One region of the Rhodococcus sp. 1R11 genome, then DNA from elsewhere that is predicted to be linked to it. Evidence: riboswitches for the same ligand, from Rfam matches in the RefSeq annotation. Region 1 holds a riboswitch; each other region holds the start of a gene.
The links. A riboswitch is a leader RNA that binds a small molecule or an ion and turns the genes downstream of it on or off. The one in region 1 is predicted to bind cobalamin.

Region 1 (4,939 bases):
GGCGATCACCCGTCGGAAGGCGACCAGGACGCATATCTGGAGCAGACCTGCACCGACGCCGTCAACGGGTACCTCGGCTCGGAGAACGCCTTGCGGGACAAGACGCTGACGCTGTTCTGGGACACCATCGACGTCTCGAGCTGGCTCGCCGGTAGCCGTCAGGTGACTTGCTCGGTGGGCAAGGAACTCGACTCCGGTGGATTCGCGACCATCGTCGGCAGTGCGAAGGGCGACATCCTCATCAACGGTGCAGCGCCCGTGCCGCCTCCCGCAGCCCCCGACGGCCGCGCGCTCCCGACTCCTCTGCCCGGTGCCGCTCCGATCACCACCGGAGGCTGACATCCCCACCCACATGACCCGCGTCGACTTCGAGGAAGCAGTGTCGGACGCTCTCGACACCCTGCCGCGAGAACTCACCGACTTCATGAACAACGTGGTCGTCCTCGTCGAGGAGGAACACCCCACCGAGGACATCCTCGGGTTGTACGAGGGCATCGCGTTGACCGAACGCTACGAATACAGCGGCCACTTGCCCGACGTCATCACGATCTACCGCAAACCGATCCTCGACATGGTCGACGACGAACACGAGGCTCGACGCGAAATCGCCATCACCGTCGCGCACGAAATCGGCCATCACTTCGGCATCGACGACGAACGCCTGCATCAACTGGGATTCGGCTGATCGCACTCGCCCCCCGGAACGCCACCCCCCACCCCCGTAATGCCACCCCCGGTTGGGATCAATGTGGGTTTCAGTCGGTCAGACTGCAACAAAGGCGCATTGATCCCAACCTGGAGGCGGGCAAAACAGGGTTAAGCCGCAACTGCCTCTCGGCGAACCGGACGCATTGCGCGATCGGTGAGGAACGAGAAGCCCAGTCCCAGAGCCAGCCACAAGGTTGCCTGCGTGGCCAGTGACGAGAGTCGGAATTCCCACAGCAGTGTTGCCGGGAAATCCGAACCCACTTCGTTGACGCCCGGCAGCAGTGCGTAGCCGATGCCGACGATCACCAGGAACGCCACCGTCGGAGCACCGACACGGACTGCTGGCGACGACTGGGACGCCACCGCCTTCGCCACGTAGATTGCGACGCCGACAGCCAGCAGACCGAGAATGACCGACGCCAACCACAGCCACGTGCGCTGGGTGATCGTCTCCGGGTCCCCGACGGCCGGTGGGTTGGCCGGGTACTTGAAGAACGGCACTGCTTCTATTGCCAGCCATCCGACCCCGGCTCCGAGGAGTGCGAGGATCGAGCCCGGAAGCGAGCTGAACCGTCGGGCATAGTGCAGTACCGACGCGAAGATCGCGCCGAGTGCGAGTCCGGCGAGTCCGGTGGCGAGGAACAGTCCGACGCGTTGGCCGTCGCGACTGACGAGGGCGTCCTCGTCTCCGTGCGAGTGCGCAGCAGGCGCATCGGAGTCGGCGTGGTGTGCCTCGCCCGCTGCTTCTTCGATGGAGATGGCCGAATCGACGTGCGGTTCACCGAGGACGAAGGCAACTCCGCCGGCGAGCAGTCCCGCAACGAGACCGGCGAGCAGACCTCGCACCAGCAGTTGAACGAATGTCCCGGTCAGTGGCATGGCAGGCCCAGCAGGTGGCGGCCGTCGTGCATGAGTTCGTGCATGTACATGCCACTGCGAGAGATCGCGCCTTGGTCGAATCCGACGAGGTAGAGCACGACGAACGCGAGCAGTATCGTCGCGGCGACGATGACGGCCAGTGCCGCCGATTCCGTCGTGTTACTGGGTGCATGAAGTATTGCCATAGGGGTGTCCTCCTGGGATTGTGCGTCCCGTAGTCCCTTCGAAGATGAAGGGACGGCCATGCGATGTACGAGTTTTCTGGCTCTCGAATTCGGACATCTGCCCGACGTCGATCACAGTGGCGCAACCGTTCCGGATTTTCACCGGATTACCTGCGTACATCGCGTCTTACCTGCGCACTGTGGCACCGCGTTCGACTCTGTGTCAATCACTGTCCTCGAAAGAACACCGTCCGATGCCACAATGGCGCGGTGACAGAGCCTGCGACCCGCCTGATGTTGGTGAGCCACGCCAGGACCGATGCAATGCGCTCGGGCCGCTTTCCTGCCGACGAGCCACTCGACGAAGCGGGTGTGCGCGCACTGACCGAGGTGACCGACTTTCCGCGTGCGGACCGAGTGGTGTCCGGCCCGGAGCTGCGGTCCCGATCCACTGCCGAGATCTTCGGCACCGATGTCGCCGTCGAACCCGCGTTGGCCGACGTCGCGTACGGCCGGTGGGCCGGTCTCGAGATGACCGATCTGCCCGACGCCGACGCGATGGCCTGGCTCGGCGACCCGGCATTCACACCACCGGGCGGTGAATCTCTGGAGGCGTTGTTTGCTCGCGTCCGGACGTGGCTCGATGAGGTCGGTTCGACGCCGGGCCGCACGCTGGCCGTGACCGCGCCCTCGGTGATCAGGGCGGCGGTCGTGCTGGTGCTGGCGGCACCGGTCGGCTCGTTCTGGCGGGTCGACGTCGCGCCGTTGACGCGCACCTCGATCCATCGCCGAGGCTCGCTGTGGACGATCGATTCGGTGGCACAGAAGTCTTTCTGAATTCTTTCCGGCATCGATGGAACCGATCCGGGCACGGCGGCGTCCTACCTACCGACAGCCCAGTTCGTCGATCGCAGGGAGCGTGCTCATGACCGTCATCAAAGTCGATCCGGTGGCTCTGCAGCTCGCTGCCTCGGAACTCGATGCGGTCGCTGCCCGATTGCAGGCCGCCGTCACCGCAACGGCACTTCCTGTTCGGCCGTTACCGCCCGGCACCGACGAGGTGTCGCTCTTGACCGACAGCTTCTTCGCCACCGCGGCCGATACCTTCGGTCCTGCTGCAGCTCAGGGCATTTCGGAGCTACACCGGGCCGCCGAGGAACTACGCAAGCAGGCCGCGGACTACCTGACCACCGACGACGACACCGCCGGGGGCCTGCCGGGGCTCGCCGGTATCTGACGCACACATCGACCGGCAGCGGTTTCGAATACGACACGGGGGCTCGAACATCATGGGGGCTGGACAATGACGCTCGGTGTGACAGGTGTGGTGTGGCTACCACGAACTGCGACAGGGAATTCGACGCGACTGTTGGGGCCCGGACCGGTGCCTCTACATGTCGCAGGCGGGGCCTGGGGTTCGGTGGCCGCGGCCTTCACCGAGGCCTCGGTGAGCATCGCCGCGATCACGACAGCTCTGACCGCGGGCTGGGAGGGTGAGTCGGCTCTCCTCGCCCAAGCCGCCCTCGCCCGGTTCGCCACGTGGACCGGAGCCACCGCACTGAAGGCGGCGGCATTGTCGATCGAAGCGCCCGCCGCGGGGACCTCGTACGGCGTCGCGCTGGCCACCATGCCGTCGCTCGTCGAGATCGGTGCGGTGCAAGCTGCCAAGGTCACGGCTGCGTCGACCGGCGGTGCGCTGAACGGAAGTTACGAGGCATCCGAGGTCGCAGATCGATTGCTCGACATCCGCGCGGCCATGGTCATGGAGGGTTTCGAGCTGGTCTCCTCGCACCTGATTGCCAAGACGACGTTCGATCATGCGCCCGCCATCGTGTCCGAATCCGGCAGTGGTCTCGGCAAATTCGCCAACGGTGCGCTGATGACGTCGCCGGTCCAGGCTGCGCTCGGTGGCCTGATGGCCGCGACGCAGAACCCCGGCGTCGCAGCCGCCGCCGGGCAGCTCGGCAGTGCCGCCACCTCGATCGCCGGAACGGGCGTGTCCACGGTGGCCTCCGCGGCATCGAATCTGGTCTCGACGACGCAGCCGAGTGGACCCGGGGCCGGCATCGGCCACACCTTCGCACCGGGCGGTTCAGGATCTCCCGCCGTCGGGCCGGCATCCACCCGTCCGGTGGCGTACGGCGGACCGAGCGGAAGCAGCGTGGGCGGAGGACTGGCAATGGCCGGTTCGGCGTCGAGTCCCCTCGGCGGTGGATCGGCGCTCACGGGTGCAGTACAGAGCAGCCCTGCCACCACAATCGGCGCACCGACCGCAGCCGAGGGTGGTCTCGCTCAGCGCGGAACCGGAGCCGGTGCTGCGCCTGCGTCAGGAACACGAGCGCAGGACGACGACGAACACGACACCCCGGAATACCTGAAACAGTTCGAGCACTTCGCCGACGGCCGCACGGTGGCACCGTCGGTCATCGGAGCCGACCCGGACTTGCCCGACCCAGCCCTCAACAACAACCCAGCACACCACCGCCCAGCCCTCCACGACCCAGCCCTCCACGACCCAGCCCTCCACAACCGAGCCCTCGACAACATCAGTGAGAACGGCCGGTGATCGACTTGGGAACTGTGCCGGTGGGCCACACACTGCCGAGTGCCGCACTCGGTGTCGACGAGATGGATCTCCTGGTCGACGAGCTCTCGATTGCCGAACTGCCCGTCGTGCTCGACGTCTTCCCACGTTTCGACGACGCGAAAGCCCGCGACCGTGCTGTCGACCGCGGCCGTCATGCCCTCGCGGCGGCAGGACTGTGGGACGGCTCCGCGGTCCACCCGGACGTTCGCCAGTGGCTGCGGGTGCTGGAACAACCCCGCTGGTACGTCTCGGCGCGACAGTTCGAGGGCGACACCGTCCCCGTGGCTCGGATCTGCATCGCATCCGACGACACCATCGCGGTGTCGGCGGTACGGCGAGAGAACATCGTCACCCTGCGGGTCATCGCCGGGGATCCGGCCCGCGACCTCGTCTCGTCGCTGGGATCGGCACCGCCGTTCGATCCCGGCAGCATCAACGCGCCCACCGACCTACTGGCCGAAGCACTCGACGCGGCACCGTCCGACGTGGGCGGCACCGCTTCCCGTCTACGCAGCATCGGAATTGCCGACGACCGGGCCCGCACTCTGGCCTCGGCCATGGCCACGTGCGCGGGCAGGACCGAGATCACGGCCGTGACCCG
Region 2 (4,939 bases), on a different contig from region 1:
TCGTCGTCGCTGCGCCACGTCTTGCTGTCGATCAGCTGAAGCAACCCGGCACCGTACGTTCCCGGCTTGGATCCGAAAATCCTTGTCGTGGAACGTCGCTCGTCACCGTGTTCGGCCAGATCGGCCTGCGCATGTGCACGGACGTAGTTCTGCTCGGGCTCCTCGTCCAATGCGGCAACCATCCGAACCGCGTCGTCGAGAAGGGCGAGCACGTGCGGGAACGCGTCACGGAAGAAGCCGCTGATCCGTACCGTCACATCGATGCGAGGGCGGCCGAGCTCGTCGAGGTCGATCACCTCGAGGCGCGTCACCCGGCGCGAGGCCTCGTCCCACACCGGGGAGACTCCGAGCAGAGCGAACACCTCGGCGATGTCGTCGCCCGAGGTGCGCATGGCCGAGGTGCCCCACACCGAGAGACCGACCGATTTCGGCCACTCGCCGTGATCCTGGCGGTAGCGTGCGAGCAGGGATTCTGCCATGGCCTGACCGGTCTCCCACGCCAGTTTCGACGGCACGGCCTTCGGGTCCACCGAGTAGAAGTTGCGGCCGGTGGGAAGCACGTTGATCAGGCCGCGCAGCGGCGAACCGCTCGGGCCCGCCGCGATGAACCCGCCGTCGAGAGCGTGCAACACCTGCTCGATCTCGCGGGAAGTTCCGCGTAGACGCGGAACCACCTCGGCGGCTGCGAACTTCAAGATCTCTGCGACCACGTCGCCGTGTTCGCCCGCGACGCGCTCGGCCTCGTCCGGATTCCACTGCGTGGCCTGCATGGCCGCGACCAGCCCGTGCGCCACGGCCTCGATGCTGTCGACACGCGTGCGTTCCTCGTCGCCGTCCTCGCTGAGGCCGAGAGCTTCGCGAAGTCCGGGGACCGTCTGTTCGCCGCCCCACATCTGCCGGGCGCGCAGCATCGCCAGCACCAGCTCGACCTCGGCGTCGCCGACGGGCTCCTGACCCAGGATGTGCAGTCCGTCGCGGATCTGCACGTCCTTGATCTCACACAGCCATCCGTCGACGTTGAGCAGCATGTCGTCGAAAACTTCCTCGTCGGGGCGCTCCTCGAGCCCCAGGTCCTTGTGCATCTGAGCCGCGGTCATGAGCGTCCAGATCTGCTGACGAATAGCGGGCAGCTTGGCTGGATCGAGCGCCGAGATATTCGCGTGCTCGTCGAGCAGCTGCTCGAGCCTCGAGATGTCTCCGTAGCTCTCCGCGCGCGCCATCGGGGGTATGAGGTGGTCGACGAGAGTGGCGTGGGCTCGCCGTTTGGCCTGTGTGCCCTCCCCCGGATCGTTGACCAGGAAGGGATAGATCAGCGGCAAGTCGCCCAGTGCAGCGTCGGTGCCGCAGGAGGCGGACATGCCGAGGGTCTTGCCGGGGAGCCATTCCAGGTTTCCGTGCTTGCCGAGATGAACCATCGCGTCGGCCCCGAAACCGCCGTCCTCGCGGGCTGCGGAGATCCACCGGTAGGCGGCCAGATAATGATGGCTCGGCGGCAGATCCGGGTCGTGGTAGATCGCGACGGGCTTCTCACCGAATCCGCGCGGCGGTTGAACCATGATGACCACATTGCCGAATTGCATTGCTGCGATGACGATCTCACCGTCGGGATCGGCAGAACGATCGACGTAGAGATCACCCGGTGCCGGTCCCCAATGTTCGATCACACCCTCGCGAAGGTCGTCGGGAAGCTGCTCGAACCAGGTTCGATAACGGGCCGCCGAAATGCGAATAGGATTGCCCTCGAGCTGGGCGTCGGTGAGCCAGTTGGGGTCCTGACCGCCACGGGCGATCAAAGCGTGGATCAGTGCGTCACCGTCTCGGGCCGCCAGACCGGGCACCGAATCCGGGCCCTCGAGCGGTCCGAGGTCGTAGCCGGCCTCACGCATGTCCGACATCAACGCGATCGCGCTGGCGGGAGTGTCGAGGCCGACGGCATTGCCGATGCGGGCATGTTTGGTGGGATACGCCGAGAACATCAAGGCGATTCGGCGGTCGGCGGCCGGGATGTGTCGGAGCCGCGCATGGCGGACGGCGATGCCGGCGACGCGTGCTGCTCGCTCGTGGTCCGGAACGTACGTGGTGAGGCCGTCGTCGTCGATCTCCTTGAACGAGAACGGAACCGTGATGAGTCGGCCGTCGAATTCCGGGACAGCGACCTGCGTGGCCACGTCGAGGGGCGAGAGTCCGTCGTCGTTCTCGGACCACGTCGCGCGGGAACTCGTCAGGCACAGACCCTGCAGGATGGGAACGTCGAGGGCGGCGAGTTCGGCGACATCCCAGGCTTCGTCGTCGCCGCCGGCCGAAGCGCCGGCGGGTTTGGTACCGCCTGCAGCCAGCACGGTCACGATCAAGGCATCCGCCGACTTCAGCGTCTCCAGCAAGTCGGCTTCCGCCGTGCGCAGTGACGCACAGTAGATCGGCAGTGCGTTCGCCCCGGCGTTCTCGACTGCGGCGGCGAGGGCATCGATGTAGGTGGTATTTCCCGCGAGATGCTGAGCGCGGTAGTACAGAATCGCCACCGTCGGGCCCTCGGAGTGCTGGGCGGAGTTCCGCTCGAGGTGGCCCCACGTCGGCAGGTGTCGAGGTGCATCGAAACCGTGACCGGTGAGCAGCACTGTGTCGGACAGAAAGTTGTACAGCTGCCGAAGGTTGCCCGAGCCGCCCTCGGCCAGATAGTTGTGTGCTTGGGCGGCGACGTTGGCGGGCACCGTGGAGATCTCCATCAGATCCGCATCCGGGGCCTGCTCGCCGCCCAGCACGACCACGGGCAAACCGGTGGCCAGGACGGCGTCGATTCCCGACTCCCACGAGCGGCGCGATCCGAGAATGCGCACGATGATCAGCTCGGCCGATTCGGCCATCGACGGGATGTCCTCGGCCAGCAGGCGGGACGGATTGCCCCACGTGAAATCGGCCCCACTGGCGCGGGCACTGAGCAGATCGGTGTCCGATGTGGACAGCAACAGAAACACGGGTAACGCCCTCCTCGGGGTTTCGCGCCCCTGGATCGGTGAATCGTCCGAGCTCGTCGGTGAGAGGGTCCGACTCCCGCCCCATCCCGAAGGCACGATCCTCGAGAACAGGTCCCGAGAACCATTCCCGACGAGCTGTTCTCGACGAACTACAGGGCGGTCACGGTGGCGCGACCGTACCGGGGTTTCACCGGTTTCCTCCCGGCCGGAGCCGTGAACATCGAATGCTACCGGTGCCGGGACGAGATCGGGCCACCCGTCGCACTTGTAGCCTGGTGAACATGAGTTCGCCCAGTAGGTCCGTGCCCGACGGCTGCCCCGGAGCTCTGTCGACGCACCGCGCGGCGGACGGTCCGTTGGCCAGAATCCGGCTCCCGGGCGGCCTCGTGCTGCCGGAGCAGATGCAGGTCCTGGCCGAGGTCGCGGCCGAGCTCGGTGACGGCTCGCTCGAACTCACGTCGAGGGGCAACATCCAGGTTCGTGCGGTCTCGGACCCGGACGAGCTCGCGAACAGGTTGGCCGCGGCCGGGTTGCTGCCGTCTCCGACGCACGAGCGCGTGCGCAACATCCTCGCCTCGCCGCTGTCGGGCCGGGTCGGCGGACTCACCGACGTCCGCAGTCTCGTCGGTGAGCTCGACGCTGCCGTGTGCGCTCGCCCCGAGCTCGCCGAACTACCCGGCCGGACATTGTTCGCCCTGGACGACGGCCGCGGGGATCTGTGCGGACTCGAACCCGACTTCGGGGTGTACGCCCAGGCCGACGGGTCGTTCGCAGTGCTGTTGGCAGGGCGCGACAGCGGTGTACGCGTCGACCGCCAGCACGTGGTCTCGACTCTGCTCGACTGCGCGGATGCCTTCGTCCGGTTGCGCCACAAGGAATGGCGACTGGCGGAACTGGACGGCGGTGCCGAGCGCATCGTCGACGTGCTCGGCTTGCAGGCCGGACCGGTACTGGCCATGCCCGCGCCGGTCGAGGTGCCGCCGATCGGCTGGCTGGATCAGGACGACGGCCACGTTGCGCTCGGCGCAGGGCTGGCCAACGGCGTCCTCGGCGCGCGGTTGGCCGAATTCCTCGCGGCCGTCGACCGTCCGCTGATCGTGACGCCATGGCGATCGCTGGTCGTGGGTGATCTGGACGAGGAACCGGCCGAACAGGTCGTTCGAGTTCTCGCACCCATGGGCCTGATCTTCGACGCCGCATCACCGTGGATCCGAGTCAGTGCGTGCACCGGATCGCCCGGCTGCGAGAAGTCCCTCGCCGACGTCCGAGCCGACCTCGCGGCCGCGGTCGACGCACGGATGACGCCGCGGGACGAGCGACAGCATTGGTCCGGGTGCGAGCGTCGATGTGGCCGTCCGAAAGGCGAGGTGACCGACGTGATCGCGACAGGAATCGGCTACCAGGTGTCCTGAGCACCCTGAGACCGGCTTCCGACTGAGGGGTCCCTCTCCCCTATCGTGACACGCATGCACGACTACATCCGCGACGGCGCGGAGATCTACCGCCAGTCTTTCGCAACCATCCGCGCCGAAGCGGATCTGTCTCGGTTCACCCCGGATGTCGCCCAGGTCGTCGTGCGCATGATCCATGCTGTCGGTGAGATCGACCTGACCGAGACGATCGGCTTCACGCCCGACGTGGTGGAGTCCGCCCGAACTGCTCTGCGCGCAGGGGCACCCGTGTTGTGCGACGCCAACATGGTCGCCGCCGGTATCACTCGTCGCCGTCTTCCGGCCGACAACGAGGTGCTGTGCACCCTGTCCGATCCTCGGGTACCGGACTTGGCTCGGAGTATGGGCACCACGAGAACCGCTGCCGCGCTGGAGTTGTGGGGTGACAAGCTGGGCGGTGCCGTCGTCGCGATCGGAAATGCGCCGACCGCCCTGTTCCACCTCATGGAAATGCTCGCGGCCGGAGCTCCGAAGCCGGCAGCCATCGTCGGCGGCCCGGTCGGATTCATCGGCGCG
Region 3 (4,939 bases), on a different contig from region 1:
CCGGCTACCGAAGAGATTGCGGCCATGCTCAACATCAGCCCGCCGCATCTGCGCCGCGTCCTTCGCCAGGAAGGCACCTCCATCAATCAGCTCCGCGAGGAGGTTCTGCGCGATGCTGCCATCTCGGGGTTGAGCCGCGGCGACAGCGTGGACGACATCTCGGCCCGCCTGGGCTTCTCCGAGCCGAGCGCATTCCGCCGGGCCTTCAAGCGCTGGACCGGGCAAACTCCCGGCGCGTATCGATAGAGCTCCGCGCGATCAGCTGACGCAGAACTCGTTGCCCTCGGGATCGGTCATGGTGATCCAGGTGCTGGGCCCTTGCTGCCCGCGATACACAACCGACGCGCCTCGCCCTTCGAGTTCCTTCACCACCGCCTCCCGTCCGTCACCGACCCGAACGTCGAGATGCAGTCGGTTCTTCACGGACTTCGATTCGGGCACCGCCTGAAACAGCACCCGCGGGGTGCCCGGAGATTCCGGATCGGTGATGCCCTGGCCTGCTCGCCACACCAGAACGCCGTCGAACACGGTTGTGTCCTCCTCTCGGGCGTGGCCTGCCGCCACCATCTCGCGAATGAACTCTTCGTTGCTCGGTTCGACCTGCCAGCCGAGAGTCCGTGCCCACCATGCCGCGAGCGCGTGCGGGTCGACGCTGTCCACAACAACCTGAAATCGGTAACCCATGCGAGAACGATACCGCCGGGAGCTGGCAATGGGAACACCTGTTCGATACAGTCGAGTCATGTCGCTCGCGATGCAAGGTTCGCTGTTCGGTGACGACGACGGTGGCGTCGGGTCACTGCAGTCCGTCACCCGCCGCGAGCTGACGCTCGGTGCCTGGGTCGATGTGCGCCCGGGCTGGTTGTCCGACAGCGATCTCTTCGATTCGCTGGTCACCCACGTCGACTGGCGCGCCGAACGCAGGCAGATGTACGACCGCGTGGTCGATGTGCCGCGCCTGGTTCGGTACTACGCCGAGCGCGAGCACTGGCCGCATGCGGCCTTGTACGAGGCCCGCGATGCACTGGACGACCACTACCGAAGCGAGCTCGGGGAGTCGTTCGCCACCGCGGGACTGTGTTACTACCGCGACGGGTCCGACAGCGTCGCCTGGCACGGCGACAACATCGGCCGCAGCGCCACCGAGGACACGATGGTGGCGATCGTATCCCTCGGTGCCACAAGGCAACTCATGCTCCGTCCCCGCGGCGGCGGGACCTCTCTGAAATTCACCCTCGGACACGGGGACCTGGTGGTGATGGGCGGATCCTGTCAACGGACCTGGGAGCATGCAATTCCCAAGTCGACCCGCGCGGTCGGCCCACGCATCAGCGTGCAATTTCGACCGCGCGGGGTTCGCTAGCGCACCACGCGTCAGCGCGCAGCGTTCGAGGCCCGACGCGTCTCGACGGCCGCCGCGAGAGTGGCCAATTGCGTTGCCGTCGTGTCCCAATCGAGGCACGCATCGGTGATGGACTGGCCGTACACGAGCTCGTCCCGGTGGCCGAGTTCGAGGTCCTGACGCCCCGCGACGAGGAAGCTCTCGAGCATCAGCCCGACGATGCCGTGCTCGCCGGCCGCGACCCTGGCGGCCACGTCGGTGACCACGTCCACCTGCTTGTTGTGATCCTTGCGGCTGTTTCCATGGCTGGCATCGATGACCACTCGCTCCGGCAGCCCCGACTTACGCAGGCGGGCAACGGTATCGGCCACGGACTCGGCGTCGTAGTTCGGTCCGTCGACGCCGCCGCGCAGGATGACGTGGCAATCGGGGTTTCCGACGGTCCTGATCAAGGCCGCCTTGCCGTCGAGATCGGTTCCGGGGAAGACGTGGCTCGCCGCGGCGGCGCGGGTTCCGTCCACGGCGACCTGGATGTCACCTTCGGTCGAGTTCTTGATACCGACCGGCATCGACAAGGCGCTGCACAGCTGCCGGTGCACCTGGCTGGCCGCGGTCCGTGCTCCGATGGCACCGTAGCTGACCAGATCCGCAATGTACTGCGGGGTGATCGGGTCGAGGAATTCGCAGCCGACGGGCAAGCCCAGCGCCGAGATATCCAGCAGCAGTTGGCGTCCCACTCGTAGACCCTCGTTGATGTCGAAGCTGCCGTCGAGGTGCGGATCGTTGATCAGACCCTTCCATCCGAGCGTCGTTCGCGGTTTCTCGAAGTAGACGCGCATGACGATGTGCAGTCGGTCGCCCAGCTCGGCTGCCGTCGTGGCAAGGCGTCGGGCGTAGTCGAGGGCGGCGTCGGCGTCGTGCACCGAACACGGGCCGACCACGACGATCAGTCGGTCGTCACGGCCGTCGAGGATGTCGACGACACCGGAGCGTCCGGTGCGAACACTCGCCGAGATCGCGTCGTCGACCGCATGCTCGCGGCGTACGACCGACGGCGCCACCAGCGGACTGATGCTGATGGTGCGCTGATCGTCGAGTGACGGGGTGTCGAGGGAGAGCGTCATGAGAGGTTTCCTGTTCCCAGGCCGGCTCCGCATGCTCCACGCGCACTTCGAGCCGGTCTGTATCCGGCTCGTGGGGTGGAGGTCAGCGCATGGCGTCGCTGGCTGACCCACCCGGGGCCGACCTGCTAAACCAGAAATACGTGCGCTGCATGGAGAGCACCGTAACAGACTCTCCCGTGATGCATCTATGCTCGTCCCTGCAGTCGGTTCGCCAGGTGGTCATGAGGAGCCCCGAAGTTCACCTCGGCGTCGAGCGGTGCGTGCAGTCACGGCGCATCGTGAGAGGGAACCCGGTGAGAATCCGGGACTGTCCCGCAGCGGTATGCAGGAACGACCGCCGTCATCACGCACTGAAGAAGCCTCTTCGGGAAGCGACGGCCAGTAGGAGTGGGCTCTCCGTCCGCACGCCTGCAAGTCCGAATACCTGCCCTCTGTGCTGTGCACGCCGTGTGCAGCGGTTCACCGCCTCGTGGAATGGGCGCGTAACCCGGGTACGGCTGTGGTCAGGGCTCACCGGGATCTGCGCGCCCGTGAAGACGGTGCACCACCCACTTGCAGTCACCTGGAGATCAACTGTGAACCACGATTTCACTGCCACCGTGCTCGGTTCGGCTCGCATCGGACCCAACCGAGAACTGAAGAAAGCCGTCGAATCCTATTGGGCCGGAAGGCTCGATGCCGCAGCCCTCGAAGAGGTCGCGAAAATTCTTCGTGAGAACGATTGGCGCACACTCGCAGCCGGGCTCGATTCCGTTCCGGTGAACACCTTTTCGTACTACGACCAGATGCTCGACACTGCGGCACTCCTGGGAGCTCTGCCGCCGCGGGTCGAGGCGGTCGAGGGCGAACTCGATCGGTACTTCGCCGCGGCCCGCGGCACCCAGACCATCGCCCCGCTCGAAATGACCAAATGGTTCGACACCAATTACCACTACCTCGTGCCCGAGATCTCGCCCGAGACCACGTTCTCCCTGCACCCGAACAAGGTGCTCGGCGAGGTGAACGAGGCTCGCGCACTGGGCATCCCGGCACGTCCGGTGATCATCGGGCCGATCACCTTCCTGTTGCTGTCCAAGTCCGTCGGCTCCTCCGATTCGCTGCTGGAACGGGTCGACGAACTGATTCCGCTCTACGCCCGTCTGCTCGAACTCCTCACCGCAGCCGGAGCCGAGTGGGTCCAGATCGACGAACCGGCGCTGGTGCGCGACCTCGACCACGAGACTGTCGCAGCGGCAACCCGATGCTTCGAGCAACTCGCAGCCTCGCAGACCCGCCCGGCCATTCTGCTGGCGTCCTACTTCGGCGACCTGGGCGACGCGCTGCCCGCAGTGGCGTCCACCGGGATCGAGGGCCTGGCACTCGATCTGACCGTTCCCGGTGCGGCCGAGCAACTTGCGGCTACTCCTGCTACCTCGTCGATGCTCGTCGTGGCCGGCGTCGTCGACGGACGCAACATCTGGCGCACCGATCTCGACGCCGCGCTCGAAACATTGCACGAGGTCGGCAGACATGCACGCGCAGTGGCTGTGTCGTCGTCGTGCTCGCTACTGCACGTTCCGTATTCACTGGACGCCGAACCTCAGCTCGAGCCGACACTGCGGTCGTGGCTGGCGTTCGGGAACGAGAAGATCACCGAGGTCTCGGTGCTCGCCCGCGCACTACAAGGCGACACAGCCGGGGAGACCGAGCGATTCGGGTCGGACCGATTCGAGTCGGCCCGCGCGGCTCTGGATTCGCGGAGCCACGATGCACGACTGCACGATCCGACAATCCGTGCGCGCGTGACCGGCGCGGCCGGCCGTGACCGCAGCCCAGGAGACGTCCGTCGCGTCGCACAGGCCGAGCATCTCTCGCTCCCTGTTCTGCCGACGACGACCATCGGCTCCTTCCCGCAGACGAGCAAGATCCGCCTCGCCCGGGCGGCGCTGCGCAGCGGAACCGTCGACCAAGCGGAGTACGTGCGACAGATGCGCGAGGAGATCGCCGATGTCGTTGCGCTACAGGAGCGTCTGGGGCTGGACGTGCTCGTCCACGGCGAGCCCGAACGAAACGACATGGTGCAGTACTTCGCCGAGCAACTCGACGGTTTCGTCGTGACCGCCAACGGCTGGGTGCAGTCGTACGGATCACGATGCGTGCGACCACCGATCCTGTACGGCGACGTCTCGCGCCCGGCACCGATGACGGTGGAGTGGTCGACGTACGCGCAGTCGCTGACCGACAAACCGGTCAAGGGAATGTTGACCGGTCCGGTGACGATTCTCGCGTGGTCGTTCGTCCGAGACGACATACCGGCGGCCGAGTCGGCAGCTCAGATCGCCTCGGCCATTCGAGACGAGACGATCGACCTGGAGTCGGCGGGGATCCGCATCGTCCAGGTGGACGAGCCCGCGCTCCGCGAATTGCTACCGCTGCGCTCGAAAGACACTGCAGCGTATCTGGATTGGGCCGTCCGATCCTTTCGGATCGCTAC
Region 4 (4,939 bases), on a different contig from region 1:
GTCGCGGGTGCGGTCGCGTCCGAAAGCGCCGTTGTGTGGAAGACGTCCGGTGGCGACCACCTCGCGTGCGGTGAAGTCGAAGTGCATCGAGGAGTCCTGGGTGAGTGCTGCAACCTGACGTGCGTTCTCTCGCATGGTGATTGCGGTGATGTCGCGGCCACCTACCTCGATACGTCCGGTCGAGGGCTCGGTCGCTCGATACAGACACCGCAACAGTGTCGACTTGCCGCTCCCGTTCGCGCCGACGATGCCGACGATGCTGCCGGCATCCAGGCTCATGGTGACGTCGTCGATGATGCGGGTGCCGCCGATATCGACTGCGACGTCGTCGTAGTCGACGCGCATCAACGGTCACCGATCATCGCGCCGCGGCGACGCATCAGCAGTACGAACGCCGGAACTCCCACTGCCGCGGTGATCGCCCCCAGGGGGAGCTCCTGCGGCGGTAGAACCGTTCGGGACACCAGGTCCGCGGTGACGAGGAAAGCCGCACCCAGGACCGGGGTGATCACGACAAGCCTGCTGTGGTCGGCCCCGACCAGTAACCGTGCTACGTGAGGGACGACCAGACCCACGAATCCCACTGCGCCACAGATCGACACGTAGCACCCTGTCATCGCCGCGGATGTCACGAAGAGAGTCAGCCGTAGCCGTGCTGCGTTCAAGCCCAGTGCCGCGCTGACTTCGTCTCCCATCGACAGCGCGTTCAGTCTGCGGGCCGTCAGAGCGGTCGCGGCGACTCCGGCCACGGTGACTGTGGCGGCCAGCGGGACGCCGGCCCAGGTAGCACCGGCGAGGCTGCCGAGCAACCAGAACATCACGCTGCGAGCGCCGTCGCCCTGAGGTGCCAGGAAGATCAGCACGGTCGTCATTGCAGAGAACCCGTAACCCAACGCGGTACCTGTCAGGACCAGGCGCAGGGGCACCAGCCCTACCGGGGAGCGTGCCATCACATACACCAGGGCGGTTGCCGCGAGTGCGCCTAGGAACGCTGCACTCGAGAGGGCGTAGATGCCGAGGGCGCCGAACGTGCCGAACAGGACCACCGACGTCGCGCCTACCGATGCACCCGACGAGATTCCGAGAACGTAGGGGTCTGCGAGCGCGTTGCGCACCATCGCCTGCACCACCAGTCCGACCACTGCGAGACCTGCTCCGATGAGCGTCGCCAGCAACACCCGCGGCAGCCGAGAATCGACGACGATGCGGTAGTCGGGAACGTCACCGACGGCGATCGTGCCGCCGGACAGCTGGGCCCACAGATAGCCCATGGCGTCGGTTGCCGGGATGTGCGCGGCCCCGAACATCAGTGCCGACAGGGCTGACACTGCCCAGATCGCGGCGGCGAGCACAGTGAGGGGCAGGACCGATCTGGACTGCATGCGCAACTTTCTCCGCTGATCCCTGACCTGGCGAACTGCGAAAAGCACGGTATCCGAGGCGAATCCGCGCAGCGCGAACGACGACCTCGTCGACCGTGTCCCTCGGGATCGACAGGCGACCACGCCGGCGGCGCAGCCGCGGTGGCAGGTCTTCGGACTCGCGGACACGCCGTCCGACGACGTTCTCGGACGACTCCTACTGGCGGTCGCTTCCCAGGACGAATCCCAGTGCTCGATGACCGCGGTCGTTTCCACTCACCGCTGCGGGGCAGTTCCGGGTTCTCACCGGATTCCCTCTTACGATCCGATGACCAGCACGGCCATCGAAAACCAACGCACACGCACGATAACAGCTCATGAGTGACGCGTTGTGTCGGTCCGCTTCGCTGCAAGTCAGCGGATGTACTTCGCGGCGGATGAGTCGAAGCGTTGGGGAGAGTAGTAGTTTTCTGCCCACCCTCCACTGGAATAATCGAACCTTCATCGACGCTGATGGGTTCGTCCATCCCGAATCGAGAGGTACCCAATGCACCTGGGCGTAGACAGCTTCGTCTCTTCCGTGACCGATCCGACCGACGGCCGCGTCATCGCGCCGGAGAAGAGGATGGGGCACCTACTCGAGGAGATCGCCCTCGCGGATCAGGTCGGTCTCTACTCCTTCGGCATCGGCGAGCATCACCGCAGCGAGTACTACGATTCGGCTCCGTCGATCATTCTGGCCGCGGCCGCTGCGCGTACCGAGAACATCCGGCTCGGCAGCGCGGTCAAGGTACTCAGTGCCGACGATCCGGTGCGAGTGTTCCAGGAGTTCGCCACTCTCGACCTGATCTCGAAGGGCCGGATCGATTTGGTGGTCGGACGAGGCTCGTTCACCGAGTCTTTCCCGCTGTTCGGACTCGACTTGGCCGATTACGATTCCTTGTTCGCCGAGAAGCTGGATCTCCTGCTGCAGATTCGCAACAACGAAGAGATCACGTGGTCCGGCCGGCACCGGCCGGCGCTGAACCGTCAGGGGATCTATCCTCGTCCGCTGCAGGATCCGCTACCCATCTGGGTCGGTGTCGGCGGAACCCCCGAATCATTCGCTCGTGCAGGGCTTTTGGGCCTACCCCTGATGATCGCCATCATCGGTGGAGAACCGCGCCAGTTCGCGCCGCTCGTCGACCTGTATCGGCGCGCCGGCGCGCAAGCGGGTCACTCGCCGGAGAAGCTGAAAGTCGGATTGCACGTGTTCGGATTCGTCGCCGACACCACCGAGGCGGCAGCCGACACCATCTACCCGGGCTGGAACGAGATGTTCACCAAGATCTCACGCGAGCGCGGGTTTGCTCGACCGAGCCGACAGCAGTTCGACGCCACGTCGGGACCCAACGGCGCGTTCTTCATGGGTGACCCGAAAACCGTGGCCGACAAGATCGTTCGAGTGAGCGAACAACTCGGCGGTGTGGATCGACTGTCGCTGCAGATGACCAATCCGCGTCTCGCCCACGGTGATCTGTTGCGCGGCATCGAGCTACTCGGTACCGAGGTCGCTCCGCTGGTCGCCGACGCGTAAGCGGCAGCGGCAGCGAGAATCAGTTCGCGGCCCATTCCATTTCGTCCACACCGGCGACCGGGGTGGACAGCGAACGTATCTCGCTCGCGTACATCGTGCGCTTGATTTCGCCGAGTACGGGGCCGCGGGTCCCGATCAAATCCGTTGCCCGAGAGAGTGCGTCGTCACGCAGCCGTTCCTCGGTGGCCACAGCGTCCACCAAGCCGAGGGCGGCTGCGTCCACTCCTCCGTAGCGTCGGCCCGTGGTCAGTGCTTCGTGGAACGTGTGCGGGGCGAGCTTGGCTCGGACCATGTCGACTGTTCCCGGGCTGTAGGTTGCGCCGATGTTGACGCCAGGAAAGCACAGGAAGCCGCGATCGGAGCGCATGACGCGGTAGTCGTGTGCCATGACAAAAAATGCGGCACCGCCGTAGGTGTGCCCCTGCATGGCCGCCACCGTCTGCATCGGGAGGGTCAAGAACCGCACCAGCAGTTCCTGCACCGTTCCGATGAACCGGTTGATCTGGTCCAGGTTCTCGGCACCCCAGGACAGGTCGACTCCGGTGGAGAAGTACTTGCCGGTGGCCGTCGTGACCAGTGCAGTCGGGCCACTACTGGCTTCTACCTCGTCGAGCAGAGCGTTGACCTCGGCCACCCAATCCGGCCCCATCCGGTTCTCGGTGTCCTCCACGTCGCGAGTGCCGAGATTCAATACGAACACGTCCGCGACACGATCCAGGTATGGCATGTCCCGAAGGTACCCAGCTTTCGTTGTTCTACCCCACAGCGACAGAAGGCAAGTGTGTTTGCCGGCAGGTACACCGGGTAGTTGTATCAGTACAAACGATCGAACGGAGGACCAGCATGCCCACCAACGATGACCAGCCCCAGCTCAAGGACCAGGATCTGTACGAGAAGCTCCGTGACGAAGGAAACTCGAAGGAGAAGTCGGCGCGCATCTCGAATGCCGCGGCCAACGAGGGCAGGAAGAACGTAGGCAAGAAGGGCGGCGAGTCCGGATCGTACGAGGACTGGACCGTCGACGAATTGACCGATCGAGCGAAGGAGATCGGCCTGGAGGGCTACTCCAAGCTGAACAAGAAAGAGCTGATCGAGGCGCTACGCAATCACTGACGTCATTCCGGCCGCAGAGACGCGTAGTACTCCTGCTGTGCGGGGTAGTAGTCGTCGAAGCTCGGCAGCGGTGCGGCGTCCCGGGATGCGATCAGCATGTCCAGGTAGTACTCCCAGCCCGGACCTATGTCGCCGATGCCGTCCGTGCTGTCGAGGCCGTGGGTCAACACGACGAGTGTGTCGCGGCCCTTCTCGGCGAGCCTGACCTCGAGCGGCCAGCCGCCCTCGTCTGTCATACGGACGGCCAGTCGTTGGGGCGGCTCGCAGGCGTCGATCGCCATGTCGGCGACGGGTTCGCCGTCCTCGAAGATCATGGTGACGCGGATGCTGTCGTCCGTCACCCGTTCCCAGGGCCCGAACCATAACGCGGTCCGAGAGGATTCGGTGAGGCTGGCCCACACATTCTCTCGTGACGCGGCGACGGTTCGGCTCAGCTCGAGGGCGTAGCCGGTCTCGGTCTCGCGCAGCGTGCCCGTGGGTATCGGTGCCATCGGGTCATTATGCGTCGTGCGACGATCAACCGTCGAGCACTCATCCTGTCAATCGGTGAAATCGATCCGCACAGATATCGGGTCGGTCTGGAGGGCGCGAAAACCTGCGCCGATGAGCCGCCCGAACAGTGGGTTCGCGGAAAAGGAACGCGCTCGCGCACTGACGTCATCCTCGGGCGCGAACCTAGCTGTGCCCGCTCGCCAGCGATCGCCGACGCGAATCTTGATACGCGGCTCGTCGCCGATGTTGGCTCCCCAACCGGACCTGGTTCCGTGCTGGGAGATCACCCACGCTCCCGCCCGGTCGAACGACGCGGAGACCGGTACCTGTCGGCGCAGACCGGATCGACGGCCCACGGTCTCGATATCGGTGACCAGCGATGTTCTGACTCCGACGG

Region 2: linked by a shared signal. The riboswitch ahead of cobN (cobaltochelatase subunit CobN) and the one ahead of E4P29_RS13495 (CbtB domain-containing protein) in region 1 are both predicted to bind cobalamin.
Region 3: linked by a shared signal. The riboswitch ahead of metE (5-methyltetrahydropteroyltriglutamate--homocysteine S-methyltransferase) and the one ahead of E4P29_RS13495 (CbtB domain-containing protein) in region 1 are both predicted to bind cobalamin.
Region 4: linked by a shared signal. The riboswitch ahead of E4P29_RS03605 (iron ABC transporter permease) and the one ahead of E4P29_RS13495 (CbtB domain-containing protein) in region 1 are both predicted to bind cobalamin.

The regions. Positions count from the first base shown of each region.
Region 1 is NZ_SPNG01000006.1:280,215-285,153, reverse strand. Features, by position in the region: gene E4P29_RS13510 (septum formation family protein) at 1-339, shown strand, start outside; gene E4P29_RS13505 (metallopeptidase family protein) at 353-685, shown strand; gene E4P29_RS13500 (CbtA family protein) at 817-1,587, opposite strand; gene E4P29_RS13495 (CbtB domain-containing protein) at 1,578-1,772, opposite strand; cobalamin riboswitch at 1,823-1,957, opposite strand; gene E4P29_RS13490 (histidine phosphatase family protein) at 2,022-2,588, shown strand; gene E4P29_RS13485 (PE family protein) at 2,677-2,988, shown strand; gene E4P29_RS13480 (PPE domain-containing protein) at 3,055-4,317, shown strand; gene E4P29_RS13475 (ESX secretion-associated protein EspG) at 4,314-4,939, shown strand, end outside.
Region 2 is NZ_SPNG01000007.1:273,761-278,699, reverse strand. Features, by position in the region: gene cobN (cobaltochelatase subunit CobN) at 1-2,972, opposite strand, end outside; cobalamin riboswitch at 3,040-3,171, opposite strand; gene cobG (precorrin-3B synthase) at 3,254-4,384, shown strand; gene E4P29_RS15015 (precorrin-8X methylmutase) at 4,439-4,939, shown strand, end outside.
Region 3 is NZ_SPNG01000010.1:222,022-226,960, forward strand. Features, by position in the region: gene E4P29_RS18525 (AraC family transcriptional regulator) at 1-246, shown strand, start outside; gene E4P29_RS18530 (VOC family protein) at 259-684, opposite strand; gene E4P29_RS18535 (alpha-ketoglutarate-dependent dioxygenase AlkB) at 743-1,363, shown strand; gene E4P29_RS18540 (3-deoxy-7-phosphoheptulonate synthase) at 1,375-2,466, opposite strand; cobalamin riboswitch at 2,704-2,913, shown strand; gene metE (5-methyltetrahydropteroyltriglutamate--homocysteine S-methyltransferase) at 3,042-4,939, shown strand, end outside.
Region 4 is NZ_SPNG01000002.1:72,402-77,340, forward strand. Features, by position in the region: gene E4P29_RS03600 (ABC transporter ATP-binding protein) at 1-345, opposite strand, end outside; gene E4P29_RS03605 (iron ABC transporter permease) at 345-1,382, opposite strand; cobalamin riboswitch at 1,508-1,732, opposite strand; gene E4P29_RS03610 (LLM class flavin-dependent oxidoreductase) at 1,909-2,937, shown strand; gene E4P29_RS03615 (enoyl-CoA hydratase-related protein) at 2,957-3,664, opposite strand; gene E4P29_RS03620 (Rho termination factor N-terminal domain-containing protein) at 3,781-4,050, shown strand; gene E4P29_RS03625 (SRPBCC domain-containing protein) at 4,053-4,541, opposite strand; gene E4P29_RS03630 (nitroreductase family deazaflavin-dependent oxidoreductase) at 4,590-4,939, opposite strand, start outside.